Regions from separate parts of the Bacillus sp. SIMBA_154 genome, predicted to be linked through region 1. Evidence: riboswitches for the same ligand, from Rfam matches in the RefSeq annotation. Region 1 holds a riboswitch; each other region holds the start of a gene.

Region 1 (3,649 bases):
CTCTGTAATGATACCTGAAATGAGATGGTGGGGAGTGACATCAAAGGCGGGATTAAATACCTGAACATCGGGCGGTGCAATTTGTATGCCGTTTAATTCCTTAACTTCCAGCGGGTCGCGCTCTTCAATCGGAATATCTGCCCCATCGCGGGTCGATACATCAAAGGTCGAAAGTGGTGCTGTCACAAAAAACGGAATTTGAAAGTGTTTGGCCAGAATGGCAAGACCTAACGTTCCAATCTTATTCGCTGTATCTCCATTTCGAGCGATTCGATCAGCTCCAACAATGACAGCAGAAATTTGCTTTTCTTTCATCGTATGGGCTGCCATGTTATCTGTGATGAGCGTCACATCCACACCGCCCTGCATCAGCTCCCATGTCGTCAGTCGAGCGCCTTGAAGAACAGGGCGTGTTTCACAAGCATAAATGTGAAGATCAAGATTTTTCTTTTTGGCTAAATAAAAAGGAGCAAGCGCTGTTCCGTAACGGCTCGTTGCGATGGAGCCTGCATTACAAATGGTCATAATACGGTCACCTGATTTAAAGAGCTGGAGAGCATTTTGACCAATTTGCCTGCATGTTTCTTCATCTTCGATTTGAATTTGAATGGCTTCATGGACAAGATCTGTTTTGGCTGCATTCACCGAAGCAGCACGCTCAATGCGCTGAATCAGTCGGTCTAATGCCCAGGCAAGGTTCACAGCTGTTGGACGAGCACTGTTTAAATATTCTTTTAGTCGAGCGACTTCTTGTTGAAAGACATCAATTTCTTCTGTATCAATTCCTTGAGCACTCAGCGCCAGCCCAAAAGCTGCTGTAATGCCAATAGCAGGTGCTCCGCGCACTTTTAACGTCACAATCGCATCATACACATCTTCTTTAGTAAATAAATGCTCAAATACGGTTTCGGCCGGTAATTTTTGCTGATTCAAAATGTTAATATGGTTTTCTTCCCATTCGACGGAACGGGGAACTTCAAATTCTTTAGACAAAACCCGTCACTCCTTTACAGACTGCTGGAATAATGCGACGAGGTCAGACGCTGTTTCCACTGCATGATATTGTTTAATGAATGTTTTTCCGAGCGTAAGTGCTGCTTTTTTCTGCTGAATCCGTTTAGTTGATGATGGAATCGCATCCAGATCAGCCGCATGAGCAAGCCCAATTGTTCGGCGAACAAGCTCACAGCCGGCAAAGCCTGTCGCTTCTTTTAAAATACGGTCAAAGGTTGTTTCTAAAAAGCTGTCCGATACACTAAACGCTTCAATGCTGTCTTCTTTCCAAGCCTTTGTGAACACTTCTTTGAATGTGGCCCATACATTGACAACATGAGCAAAAAGGTGCTGCTGATCCTGTTCATTCTCATGAGATAAAGCATTCAAGAACAGATTGGCAATAAAGTGTCCGATATCAAATCCAAAGGGACCGTAAAAAGCGAATTCTGGATCAATGATCTTTGTTTCAGTCTCGCTTGCAAAAATACTTCCTGTATGAAGATCTCCATGAACCAGTGTTTCAGCTGAGGTTAAGAAAATGCGCTTTAGCTCTGCTGCTTTTGCTTGCACGGCAAGATCCGCCCACAGCGCTTCGGCATCTTCTCTTAATTCCTCTTCGAAGTCATTTGTTTCACTATTAAAGAAAGGGTCTGTGAAGACGAGCTTTTCTGTGATGTCACAAAGATCAGGGTTCGTAAACTGCTTCACGAATTGTTTTTTGATTTTAGGATTTGTGGCAAAGTCAGATGTGTAAAATAGTGTTTTGCCTAAAAATTCACCGACATGATCTGATAAGTGCGGATATTGTTTTCCGGCAATTAGCCCTTTTCTGACGATTTCTAAGTGTGATAGATCCTCCATTGCTGTCACAGCAAGAGCTGTATCAGAATAATAGACTGCTGGTACGAGGTGCGGCGCATATTCTGACTGCTTAATCAGTACAGCACTTTCAATTCTTGCACGGTCTAATGTAAGCGGCCAGCTCTCCCCAACCACCTTTGCATAAGGCAGTGCCTGCTTGATGATCAATCCTTTTTCACGTTTGTGATCAAAAATATGAAAGACGTAATTTAAATTCCCGTCACCGATTTCAGTACATGTCAAATGACTGCTTTCTTTGATCAAACCAAGTCTAATCGCCAGTGCAACTGCCGAGCTCTCTGTTAATTCTTCATATGATGCCGTAAGTGTAACCAATTGCTTCCCCTCCAAATCATATAAAAAAGCCTCTTTCTCCTGAGAGAAAGAGGCTTGATAGCGTGTATGCTCTAAGCCTCTCTTATCTCTCAGCACATACGTCTGATGGAATTAGCACCGTGCCCTATAAGACAATTGTCTTGGCGCTTTACTTGCTGCGCCCCACTTCACAGTGGTATTAACGGTCGGTTGCTGTTGGGGTCAAAAGGCCAAATCCCTCGCCCAACTCTCGATAAGAGAAATCAATATGTCATTGTTTTGTCTGCATGCATTTCTTAATTCAAGATATTATCAGAGCTGCTCTTCACATGTCAATCTTTTTTCAAAATTGCTTTACAATTCATAAAACAATCCATTACAGTGAGTGTATTGTCACGTAACTTGAATAGAAGGTGAAAAAAATGGAATTCCAGCAATCAGATGTGTTGAAACATTTACCGAAACAGTTTTTTGCGTCGCTTGTCCAAAAAGTGCAGAAAAAAGTGCAGGAAGGAGCTGATATCATAAATTTAGGCCAGGGAAATCCTGATCAGCCAACTCCTCCGCATATTGTAAAAGCCATGCAGGAAGCGGTAGCAAAGCCCGAAAATCATCAATACTCCTCTTTTCGCGGAACAGCAAAACTAAAAAAGGCCGCCGCAGCCTTTTATGAAAGAGAATATGGTGTCACGCTTGATCCGAAGACAGAAATCGCCATTTTATTTGGCGGGAAAGCGGGACTTGTTGAGCTGCCGCAATGCTTACTGAATCCGGGTGATACGCTGCTTGTCCCAGACCCTGGTTATCCTGATTACTGGTCAGGCGCTGTGCTTGCTGGAGCTCATATGGTCACCATGCCTCTTCTTGAACAAAATGATTTTTTACCTGACTACCATCTATTGCCTGAGGCTGATAAGAAACAGGCAAAATTGATGTACTTAAATTACCCAAACAATCCGACTGGTGCCACTGCAAGTCGTGCATTTTTTGAAGAAACCGTTACTTTTGCGAAAGATCACAAATTGTGTGTTGTCCATGATTTCGCATATGGCGGCATTGGATTCGATGGAGAAAAGCCGGTCAGCTTCCTGCAAATAGATGGAGCGAAAGAGACGGGTATTGAAATTTACACATTGTCCAAAACATATAATATGGCCGGCTGGAGAGTTGGTTTTGCAGCAGGAAATCCCTCTGTCATTGAAGCGATCGAGCTTTATCAGGATCATCTGTTTGTGTCACTGTTTAAAGCTACTCAAGATGCAGCAGCAGAAGCTCTTTTAAGCGATCAAACGTGCGTACAGGTGCAAAATGATCGTTATGAAAAAAGACGAAATACATGGATCGCTGCCTGCAAGGAGATTGGCTGGGACGTAAGTGCTCCAAAGGGATCATTTTTTGCTTGGTTAAAGGTGCCAGAAGGATTTACATCTGAATCCTTTTCTAACTTATTATTAGAGAAAGCGCATGTTGTCGTGGC
Region 2 (3,649 bases), on a different contig from region 1:
TTGTGGCAAGTACAGATCCTGCAATCCTTGATCAGGCTGAAGGTGGGAATCTATTTGCAGGCGTGAAAAACCCATACCTTGAAGCAAGTGATTGGGGCTGGCAAATTGATCCGAAAGGACTTCGTACGACGCTTAATCAGCTGTATGACCGCTACCAAAAACCATTGTTTATCGTAGAAAATGGCTTGGGCGCTGTCGATCAAGTGGAAGAGGACGGATCGATTCAAGACGATTACCGGATTGATTACCTCAGAAGCCACTTGCTAGAGGCAAGAGAAGCCATCGCAGACGGTGTAGACTTGATCGGTTATACAAGCTGGGGCCCAATTGACCTTGTCAGTGCATCAACTGCTGAAATGAAAAAACGCTACGGCTTCATTTATGTCGACCGTGATAATGAAGGAAACGGTACATTAGATAGAAAGAAAAAGAAAAGCTTCGATTGGTATAAACAAGTGATTGCTACGAATGGTGATTATTTAGATGTATAAAAGAAAGAGACAAACCGCTGATGATGCGGTTTGTCTCTTTTTTCGTCAAGGGACTATGAAGTCCACACTTGATCAGCAATCTCAATCACATGACGCAGCTTTTCCCATTGCTGCTCTTCTGTTAACAGATTGCCTTCCTCCGTGGATGCGAATCCGCATTGTGGACTCAAACAAATTTGGTTAATGTCCACATATTGAGCCGCTTCCTCGATTCGTTTTTTAATTTGTTCAACCGGCTCAAGCTCACCGTACTTTGAAGTCACAAGACCAAGTACGATTTGAAGATTTGGGTTCTTCACATATCGAAGAGGCTCAAATCCGCCAGAACGATCGTCGTCAAATTCTAAAAAGAGGCCATCAAGATCTAAACCAGCAAAAATCGTTTCTGCCGCTGCTTCGTAACCACCTTCAGCTGCCCATGTTGATTTAAAATTGCCACGGCAAATGTGCATTGTGATGACTAAATCCTCTGGGCGATCGGCAACGGCTTCATTGATTGTTTTTGCAAACGACTCACGAAGTTCATCTTCCTCGCGGCCAAAGGCTTTGATTTGTTCATGACCTTTTTCAGAAAAGAACACTGCCCATGCCGTATCATCTAGCTGCAAGTAGCGGCAGCCTGCATCATAAAAAGCACGGATGGCTTTCTTATACGCCTGGGCCACATCATGGTGGAAATCATCTAAGCTGTCATACACACCTTCATCAAGCTTTCCACGGAAAAAGAGCATATTCGGACTTGGAATCGTCATTTTTGCCGTATGATCACCAGCGATGCTGTGAAGGAAGCGGTAATCTTCTAGCATTGGGTGCTCTGTAAAATCGATTTTACCCGTTACCTTAATGCCTCGTGCTTTTGTCGTTGTGTTGTGGAATTGAATGCCCTGATCTGCTTCAAATCCTTCGACCCCATCAAGTCCTTCAAGAAAGTCAAAATGCCACCATGCACGTCTGAATTCTCCGTCTGTCACAACCTCTAATCCAATCTCCTTTTGCTTCTCCACAATACGTGTGATTTCTGCATTTTTAATTTGTCGGAGCTGCTCTGCTGTCAGCGTACCGTCTGCTTTTTGCTTACGTGCTTCTTTGATGCGCTCTGAACGGAGTAAACTTCCTACTTGATCTGCGCGAAATGGCGGCTTTGTTGTTTTCTTTCCAATGGTTTGTACTTGTGTCATGCTGAATCCCTTCCTTCTACAGGTTGAATATCAAATAAAAAAGCTCTTCCTTGGATAAGGAAGAGCATCATATACTGTGAGATCTCTGCCTTATCTTCAAACAAGCGTGTGCTTGCTTAAGGAATTAGCACCATTCTGTTCCTAGGAACAGCGGTTGCCGGGTTTCACAGGGCCAGTCCCTCCACCACTCTTAATAAGGTTACCTTTTGATTCAATTTTCTTAATATACACAATTATTCAATCTTTTCGAGAAAAAGTCAATGGTTTTTACAATTTATTTTCCTACATAAACAAATCAGCGACAAGAACACCAGCTAGTCCGACAAGTGAAAGAACAGTGACCATCAATGTCCATGTTTTAAAGGTTTGGGCCATTGACAGGTTAAAGTATTCTTTATAAATCCAGAAACCCGCATCATTCACGTGAGAGAACGTAATACTTCCGGCACCTGTTGCGATCACCATTAATTCCGGGCTGACACCCGTTAATCCAATAAGTGGTGCAGAAATGCCAGCCGCGGTGAGACCGGCGACAGTTGCTGACCCTAATGATACACGCAGGACAGCAGCAATCAGCCAGGTGAGGAGCAGGGGAGAAAGAGTGCTTCCTTGCATGATCCCAGCAATGTATTGATCGACGCCGCTATCGATGAGCACCTGTTTAAAAGCGCCGCCGCCTGCAATAATTAATAGAATCATTGCAATGGAGCCAATAGAATCCGTGATCGACTTCATGACTTCCTGCATGCTTTTGCCCCTGCCAAGTCCAAACGTGTAGATGGCAAGCAGCACTGAGATTAATAGCGCAATCGCCGGTTCACCTAAAAACTCAGCTGTTGGCAAGAATGGAGAGGATGGGAAGAAAATTTCTAAAAATGCTCTGAATGTCATAAGTAATACAGGCAAAACAGCGGTAAAAATGCTAATCCCGAAGCTTGGCATTTCCTCTTCTGTAAATTCCTTTGGATTAAATAAGTTTTTCGGTATATGTGCATGCAATTGATCTTTTTGAAATAGTTTCGTAAACAGTAGTCCTCCTACTAACACAGCAGGAATTGCTAAAATAATTCCAACTAACAACGTTTGTCCCATGTTTGCTTGAAAGACATTGGCAATGGCTGTCGGCCCTGGATGAGGAGGGAGGAAGCCATGTGTTGTGATGAGTGCAGCGACGAGCGGCATGCCAACATACAACACAGGAAGTCTTGCGGCTTGAGCAATGGTAAAGACTAATGGAATTAAGATAATGAATCCGGTTTCATAAAACAGAGCAATTCCAATAACAAATCCAGTCAGCATTGTTGCCCATTGGATTTTCCCAATGCCGAATCGGTCAATGAGCGTCATCGCAATGCGCTGGGCGCCGCCAGAATCAGCCATCAATTTACCGAGCATCGCTCCAAAACCGAGAACCAGTGCTAGATGCCCGAGTGTACTACCGAGTCCTTTTTCGACGGAAGCAATCGCTTCAAGTGGTGACATACCTTCTAAAACAGCAACAATTAAAGAGACAATAATCAACGAAATGAAAGCGTTTAACTTAAAGACAACCATGAGTAAAAGCAATAACAAAACGCCAAGTCCAATAAAAACTAACGACATGGTCTTTCCTCCTTTGTGGTGCATAAGGGAGCGAGAACACTCCCTGCGCTTTATCCTTCAAGTATTTCTACAGCTTCTTTTAACGTATCCTTTGAGCCAACATTTCCCGGGAAAATCACGTAAGAAATGAAGGGGAATTTACTTTCTTCTCCTGTTTGCCAAACGGGAATACCAGGTTTAATTTGACCTGCAACAGTCGCACGTTTGACGCTAAGCCCTCTTGTTCCAATATCACTTGAGGTAATTCCACCTTTGGCAATGAGATATTTAGGGCGAATTGTGAGGCGCTGGACAATGCTTGTCACAGCATCACTAATTTGAACGGAAAGCTTTAATTCCTCCTCTTGACGATTGTCCCCAAGGTCAAGGCGTTCTCTT
Region 3 (3,649 bases), on a different contig from region 1:
ACTGCTTTATCAATATGACGTACATTTGGATTAAACGCGCCAGCCACTGAAAAATTGGTCTTTTTACCAAGCGGCTTCCCTGAGAAAGAAAGTCCTTCGTTAAACTGTTTGATGAGACGGATCAAATCAAAGGAGGTTAAATCATAAACAGATGTTGCACCTGGGAAGTCACCAATTTTAGACGGGTCGCCTGTAATGGCTAAAATATCGGTTAATCCGAGAGTGTCGAGTCCCATCAAATGGGATTGTAGCCCAATTAAATTACGATCACGACACGTGATATGGACAAGTGAACGCATATCAAGCTGCTGTTTCAATAATGCACCGCAAGCCACATTGCTAATGCGCGGAGTCGCAAGAGAATTATCAGCTAACGTCAGGGCATCAATGCCTGCACTCTTTAATTCATTTGCTGCGACAAGGAATTTTTCAAAGTTCAGCTTCTTTGGCGGGTCCAGCTCTACGATAATCGATCGTTTTTTAACAGCCAGCTCGTCAAGACCAGGTTCAGTGCGCTGGTCTTGGATCGAAATGATTTCTTCTTTTAATACTTTCACTTCTTTTTCAGTGATCGGTGCTAAATCTTTAACTGCTTCAGCCATTGCGTTAATATGCTGAGGCGTCGTTCCGCAGCAGCCTCCGATAATGCGTGCGCCTTGATTTCTAAACTCTAGTGCACTTTTTCGGAAATAATCATTATCTGTATCATAGACGAGTCTGCCTTCTTCAAGAGACGGGAGACTGCTGTTAGGATAGACAGATAAATGAGAATTTTCCAAAATCGGAACGCCTTCGAGTGCCTGAATCATATGATAAGGGCCCAGCCTGCAGTTGATCCCAACGACATCAGCGCCAAGAGAGGATAATTCAGATAAACCGTCCTTCAGCGGTGTACCGTCCTGCAAAACACCTTGCTCGTGCATGGATACGTTCATGACAATCGGGAGAGTCGTTTCTTTGCGCGCAATTTCGAGAACGGCCTTCGCCTCTTCCATATCATAATACGTTTCAAGCAATAATCCGTCAGGCTGTTCATTTAATAGGATGTACAGCTGCTCTCTAAAGCTTCGTTTGATCTCGTCTATCGAGTAGGCATTTTTGTTAAACGTTCGAATGCCGCCAATCGTTCCGAGTACATAAGCTGAGCCAGCGGCAGCTTTTGCAATTTGTACCGCTTTTGTATTGATGCGTTTTGTTTCTTCCTCTAAGCCGTAGCGGGATAGTTTAATATAATTCGCACCGTACGTGTTCGTTTGGATGATGTCAGCTCCAGCCTGCACATACGCCTCATGCACTCTTTTCACTTCATCTTCTTTTGATAAATTTAGTTCTTCAAAGCACCGGTCAATGCCGTAAGAGTATAAAAGTGTTCCCATTGCTCCGTCAGCAATCAATACGCGATTTTGTAAGTCTTGTAATAGGCCCATTGTATTCCTCCTTATTTCTATGTAACAAAAAAAGCCTTCTGATAAGAAGAAGACTTTTTGGCTGTATCGTAATTCTTCTCCTTATCTTCCAAGCAGTTGCTTGCTGGATTTAGCACCTTGGTCATAGAAAATACATTTCTACTACACCGGTTGCTGAGGCTTCACAGGGCCAGTCCCTCTGCCTCTCTTGATAAGAAAGCGATATGAACATGTCAATGAATTGAACTTCCATCAACTGTAACGAAAAAATCGAAAATAATCAATGGAAAATTTAAAATTTATCGAAAATTTATAAATTGGACGTCAATCGGCAAATCTGCTTTGCGCATGAGTGAAATGACCTCTTGTAAATCATCTTTATTTTTCCCTGTTACACGCACTTGGTCATCCTGAAACTGCGACTTCACTTTGATCCCAGATTGCTTAATGAGTGCGTTGATCTTTTTGGCATTGTCTTTATCGATACCGCTAATCAGCTTGGCACGCTGGCGTACTGTTCCGCCTAGGGCATGTTCGGTTTTTCCGTAGTCGATGTTTTTAGTTGGTACATTTCGTTTAATCAGCTTTGTCACAAGCACATCTTTTAGCTGTTCAAGCTTGAAGTCATCATCTGAGATGAGAACGAGCTCTTCTTTTTCAAGTGAAATATCACTTTTACTTCCTTTAAAATCATAACGATTTTTAATTTCTTTTAGCGCTGCTTGAATGGCGTTTTGCACCTCTGGCAGTTCCACCTTCGATACAATATCAAATGAACTTTCTTTTGCCATAACACATGACCTCCAAGTATAGATATTGCGTCTATTTTATCATGCAAACAGGGCAAGAAGAAGCTTTATCATATAGACAAATCAAAGAGTTCAGCCGCTTGCGGTATAAATCAAGGGAAGTTTGTCCACTTTAGCTAACAGAACTAGAGATGTTCATGTTGAAAGAAGTATAGTAGAATAAAGTGAATCAAAAGATGAACGAACGCTCTTTTATGGGCAGATAGGAAGGAAGAGAACATGAGACCAGGTGAGCAATTGACCTTGCAAATAGAGAACGAGATGGAGTACGGCTACTTTTTGACAGATGGTGAAGATTCTGTCCTCTTGCACCGCAGTGAGATGACAGAGGATATTGATGACAGGGATGAAGTAGAGGTCTACTTATATGTAGATCATGAAGAAAGACTAGCAGCTACGATGAAAATACCTACAATTAATGCACATACATATGGCTGGGTAGAAGTCGTAGACGTTGTAGAAGACATGGGCGCATTTGTCGATGTCGGGCTATCAAAGGATGCACTTGTTGCAACAGAACACCTCCCGCCTTTTGAGGAAGCATGGCCGAAAAAAGGAGACAAACTCTACTGTATGCTGAAAGTCACAAGCTACGGTAGAATGTTCGCAAAGACAGCCACTGAGGATGTGATCAGTGAATTGTTCACTGAGGCGCCAGAAACCTTAATGAACAAAGAAATCACTGGGACAATTTATCGCTTAATTGCGACAGGCTCTTTTATGCTGACAGATACAGGGGTGAGGGGATTTATCCACCGCACAGAACGAAAGGAAGAACCAAGATTAGGATCGGAAGTGACAGGCCGCGTCATTGCGGTGAAAGAGGATGGAACCGTGAACGTTTCTTTGCTTCCTAGAAAGCAGGACGCGTTATCTGTTGATGCAGAAGAAATTTTAACCTATATGAGAACGAGAAATGGCGCCATGCCTTACTGGGATAAAAGTGATCCAGAAGATATTCGTGAACGATTTCAAATGAGCAAGGCGGCCTTTAAACGCGCATTAGGTCATCTGATGAAAAATGATCTAGTCTATCAAGAAGAAGGCTGGACCTACGAGAAAAAGTGAGCATTTGCTCACTTTTTTTATTTTTGTCATAAATAATGGTTTTTTTCAGTGAAAAAAGTCATGAAAAAAGCTGAAAAACCTTCCCTTTATCATTGAAACAACGCCACTCAAATCCGATAAGAAAGGAGTAAGGATGATAAAAGGAGTGTGTTTTTGGATGAAAGTGAAGGTGTCAATACTTCTGATGGCAGCCATGCTCATGGTACTCGCCTCATGCAGCAATCAACAGGGAGGACCACCGAAGTCAAATGTGAAGCATATTGGCGTCATGCTGACAGACGATGGTCTTGGTGATCAATCATTTAACGATTCATCATTTAAAGGTTTAGAAAAAGCACGTGACGGGCTTGGCATTGAATTTGATTA
Region 4 (3,649 bases), on a different contig from region 1:
CAATACCGCCAGAAAGGAATGAACCAACAGGCACATCACTTCTCATGTGAACTTTCACAGAATCATAGATTGCATCGCGCACTTCTTCTATTAATTTCTGTTCTTGTGTTTGTTCAGGCTTGAATTGAACCTTCCAGTAAGTCTTAAATTCTATCTTCTTGCCCGGGCGAAGTGTAAACTGATGACCTGGCTCCACCTTGTGCACCTTTTGATCAAGTGTATTTGGCTCAGGAACGAATTGGAAAGACATGTATTGCTGCAGAGAGGTCTCATCAAATAAAATGTTCTCATTTACAGCCATTAAGCTTTTGCGTTCAGAAGCAAAGTACACTTGCTCATCCATTTGTGTAAAATAAAGCGGTTTGATGCCAAAAGGATCTCTTGCGCCATATAATAACTGCGCTTCTTTATCCCAAATTAAAAAGGCAAACATGCCGCGAAGCTTTGAAGCTGCTTCTTCTTTATAGTGACGATATGTGGCAAGAAGTACTTCCGTATCAGAATCTGTGCTGAACGTATAGCCCTTTTTCACAAGCTCTTCCTTCAGCTCCACATAGTTATAAATTTCTCCGTTGAAAATAATCCAATATTTCTCATCTTCATAAGAAAGCGGCTGCTTTCCATGTTCAACATCTATAATACTTAAACGTCTAAATCCAAATCCTACATGCTCATCATGGAAGTACCCCTCATCATCCGGACCACGATGAACGATGAGACGATTCATTTGTTTAATTAACTCTTCCTGCTCAGTAGTTTCGGACAATGGACGGTGATTAAATACACCAACAAACCCACACATATTATTGCCTCCACGTTATGTTATTTCTAAAAGTAGACCTATAATTAGACAGTATTTTGTACGATTTCGTTTCACATTTTTACGCTTTTTATAGAATTTTTTTTAATCAAAAGGAAAACCGCTTAAAATAAGCGGTTTTATATGTTGTTATTGTCCTAATGCTTCCTTGCGAAGCGTGTCGGCTTTATCCGTTTTTTCCCATGGGAGATCTAAATCGTGACGGCCAAAATGTCCGTATGCAGCTGTTTGTTTATAGATCGGACGACGCAGATCGAGCATTTTAATAATGCCAGCCGGACGTAGATCAAAGTTCGCACGAACCACCTCAATTAATTTTTCTTCAGAAGCTTTTCCTGTTCCGAATGTATCAATTGAAATCGATACAGGCTGTGCAACACCAATTGCATAAGCAAGTTGCACTTCACAAGAATCTGCAAGGCCAGCTGCTACGATGTTTTTCGCTACGTAACGAGCAGCATATGCTGCAGAACGGTCAACCTTTGTTGCGTCCTTACCAGAGAAAGCACCGCCGCCATGACGAGCGTAGCCGCCATACGTATCAACGATGATTTTACGTCCAGTTAAACCAGCATCCCCTTGAGGTCCACCGATGACAAAACGGCCTGTTGGGTTAATAAAGTATTTTGTCTCTTCATCAATCAGTTCACTTGGAACCACAGGGTGGATGACATGCTCTTTTAAATCGCTTTGAATTTGTTCAAGCGTCACTTCTGGTGCATGCTGCGTGGAAATAACCACTGTGTCAATACGAACTGGTTTGTTTTGTTCATCATATTCAACTGTTACTTGTGTTTTTCCATCTGGGCGAAGGTATGCAAGTGTTTGATCCTTGCGTACTTCTGTTAAACGACGAGATAATTTATGCGCTAGTGAAATCGGCAGCGGCATCAGCTCTTCTGTTTCGTTGTTTGCAAAACCAAACATAAGACCTTGGTCACCTGCACCAATCGCATCAATTTCTTCTTCAGTCATTGTTCCTTCACGTGCTTCAAGCGCTTTGTCTACACCTTGCGCAATATCAGCAGACTGTTCATCAATTGATGTTAGCACAGCACATGTTTCCGCATCAAAACCATATTTCGCACGTGTGTAGCCAATTTCCTTAATCGTGTCACGTACCGTCTTTGGAATATCGACATAAGTAGACGTTGTAATCTCACCGCTTACTAATACGAGACCGGTTGTTACAGAGGTCTCACAGGCAACACGTGCATTTGGATCTTTCTTTAAAATTTCATCCAAAATGCTGTCTGAAATTTGATCACAGATTTTATCCGGATGTCCTTCTGTCACTGATTCTGAAGTAAATAAACGACGATTTTGACTCATAATGGCTATTTCCTCCTGTACAAGGCCACATCATCCCAAGATGAGGCCTCCAATATGATACGGAACTCGTTCCCTCTTATATGAAAACGTTTATATTAGAGATGTTATTGGCAATTTGTTCATATGATATCCCAAAAATAAAAAAACCATTTCCTTCATTTCGAGGAAAGGGTCTGAGATCGCATGCCTTTCACTCTTATCGCTCAAGGTGTTCTTGTACCTTGCATCAGGTTAGCACCTTGGTTTCTCAGCATGTTCATGCCTTTTTCATAAGAAACCGGTTGCTGGGCTTCATCGGGCCTGTCCCTCCACCAACTCGGGATAAGAGTATCCGTTCAATAAGATATCTTATCTTAAACCCTTGCGTCATGTCAATGCTTCATAGGAATTATCTCTCCTCTTTTTTCACCTCACAATTAGCATCACCAAAAAGCATATTTTCATAGCAGAAATGAAAAAACACACACAAAAATATTTAAATAGTATAGACTATTATTATCAATGTGTTATACTAATCGAAACAAACAAATTCAACGGTAAAGGAAGGGTTTTTTTATGAACTCAGTGGATTTAAAAGAAGATTTGCAGTCATTGCTCTCATTAGAAAATACGCACCAAAATTTATCTGTTCCGAAACTTGTTGAAAAGATTTTGGCACGTAATGAAGGCGTTTTAACATCAACAGGAGCTGTCCGCGCCACAACTGGTGCTTACACTGGACGTTCGCCTAAAGATAAATTTATCGTCAAAGAAGAAAGCTCTGAGCATAAAATCGATTGGGGTCATGTAAACCAGCCGATCTCTAAAGAAGCATTTGATCGTTTATATACAAAGGTTGTCTCATACTTAAAAGAACGTGATGAACTATTTGTCTTTGAAGGGTTTGCCGGCGCTGACGAAAGATACCGTATGCCGATTACAGTTGTAAACGAATTTGCATGGCACAATCTCTTTGCAAAGCAGCTATTCATCAGACCTGACGGGTCAACGCCATCAGCTAACGAAAAACCTTTCACCATCTTATCTGCACCTCACTTTAAAGCAGATCCTGAAACAGATGGAACAAACTCTGAAACATTCATTATCGTTTCTTTTGAAAAACGGACGATTCTCATTGGTGGAACAGAGTATGCAGGAGAGATGAAGAAATCGATTTTCTCTGTCATGAACTACCTGCTGCCTGAGCAAGATATTTTATCGATGCACTGCTCAGCAAACGTTGGTCAAGAAGGCGATGTCGCATTATTCTTCGGCCTTTCAGGGACTGGGAAAACGACGCTTTCTGCAAGCGCAAGCCGCAAGCTGATCGGAGACGATGAACACGGATGGTCTGGCACAGGTGTCTTCAATATCGAGGGCGGATGCTATGCGAAATGTGTGAACTTAAGTGAAGAAAAAGAACCACAAATCTACAAAGCCATCAGCTTCGGATCAGTGCTAGAAAATGTTGTGCTTGATGAAGAAACTCGTGAAGCGGATTATGATGATACATTCTTT

Evidence for each region. A riboswitch is a leader RNA that binds a small molecule or an ion and turns the genes downstream of it on or off. The one in region 1 is predicted to bind S-adenosylmethionine.
Region 2: another riboswitch for S-adenosylmethionine. It lies ahead of R0K30_RS19430 (5-methyltetrahydropteroyltriglutamate--homocysteine S-methyltransferase); the one in region 1 lies ahead of mtnK (S-methyl-5-thioribose kinase).
Region 3: another riboswitch for S-adenosylmethionine. It lies ahead of R0K30_RS13160 (bifunctional homocysteine S-methyltransferase/methylenetetrahydrofolate reductase); the one in region 1 lies ahead of mtnK (S-methyl-5-thioribose kinase).
Region 4: another riboswitch for S-adenosylmethionine. It lies ahead of metK (methionine adenosyltransferase); the one in region 1 lies ahead of mtnK (S-methyl-5-thioribose kinase).

What each region holds. Positions count from the first base shown of each region.
Region 1 covers NZ_JAWJBV010000002.1:397,778-401,426, reverse strand. The annotation lists gene mtnA (S-methyl-5-thioribose-1-phosphate isomerase) at 1-993, opposite strand, end outside; gene mtnK (S-methyl-5-thioribose kinase) at 1,000-2,193, opposite strand; SAM riboswitch class I at 2,274-2,431, opposite strand; gene R0K30_RS05460 (pyridoxal phosphate-dependent aminotransferase) at 2,595-3,649, shown strand, end outside.
Region 2 covers NZ_JAWJBV010000022.1:15,251-18,899, reverse strand. The annotation lists gene bglH (aryl-phospho-beta-d-glucosidase) at 1-491, shown strand, start outside; gene R0K30_RS19430 (5-methyltetrahydropteroyltriglutamate--homocysteine S-methyltransferase) at 545-1,669, opposite strand; SAM riboswitch class I at 1,757-1,869, opposite strand; gene R0K30_RS19425 (gluconate:H+ symporter) at 1,952-3,271, opposite strand; gene R0K30_RS19420 (four-carbon acid sugar kinase family protein) at 3,322-3,649, opposite strand, start outside.
Region 3 covers NZ_JAWJBV010000009.1:4,894-8,542, reverse strand. The annotation lists gene R0K30_RS13160 (bifunctional homocysteine S-methyltransferase/methylenetetrahydrofolate reductase) at 1-1,427, opposite strand, end outside; SAM riboswitch class I at 1,506-1,624, opposite strand; gene R0K30_RS13155 (YajQ family cyclic di-GMP-binding protein) at 1,706-2,197, opposite strand; gene R0K30_RS13150 (CvfB family protein) at 2,435-3,283, shown strand; gene R0K30_RS13145 (BMP family lipoprotein) at 3,441-3,649, shown strand, end outside.
Region 4 covers NZ_JAWJBV010000014.1:32,354-36,002, reverse strand. The annotation lists gene asnB (asparagine synthase (glutamine-hydrolyzing)) at 1-802, opposite strand, end outside; gene metK (methionine adenosyltransferase) at 950-2,152, opposite strand; SAM riboswitch class I at 2,346-2,480, opposite strand; gene pckA (phosphoenolpyruvate carboxykinase (ATP)) at 2,708-3,649, shown strand, end outside.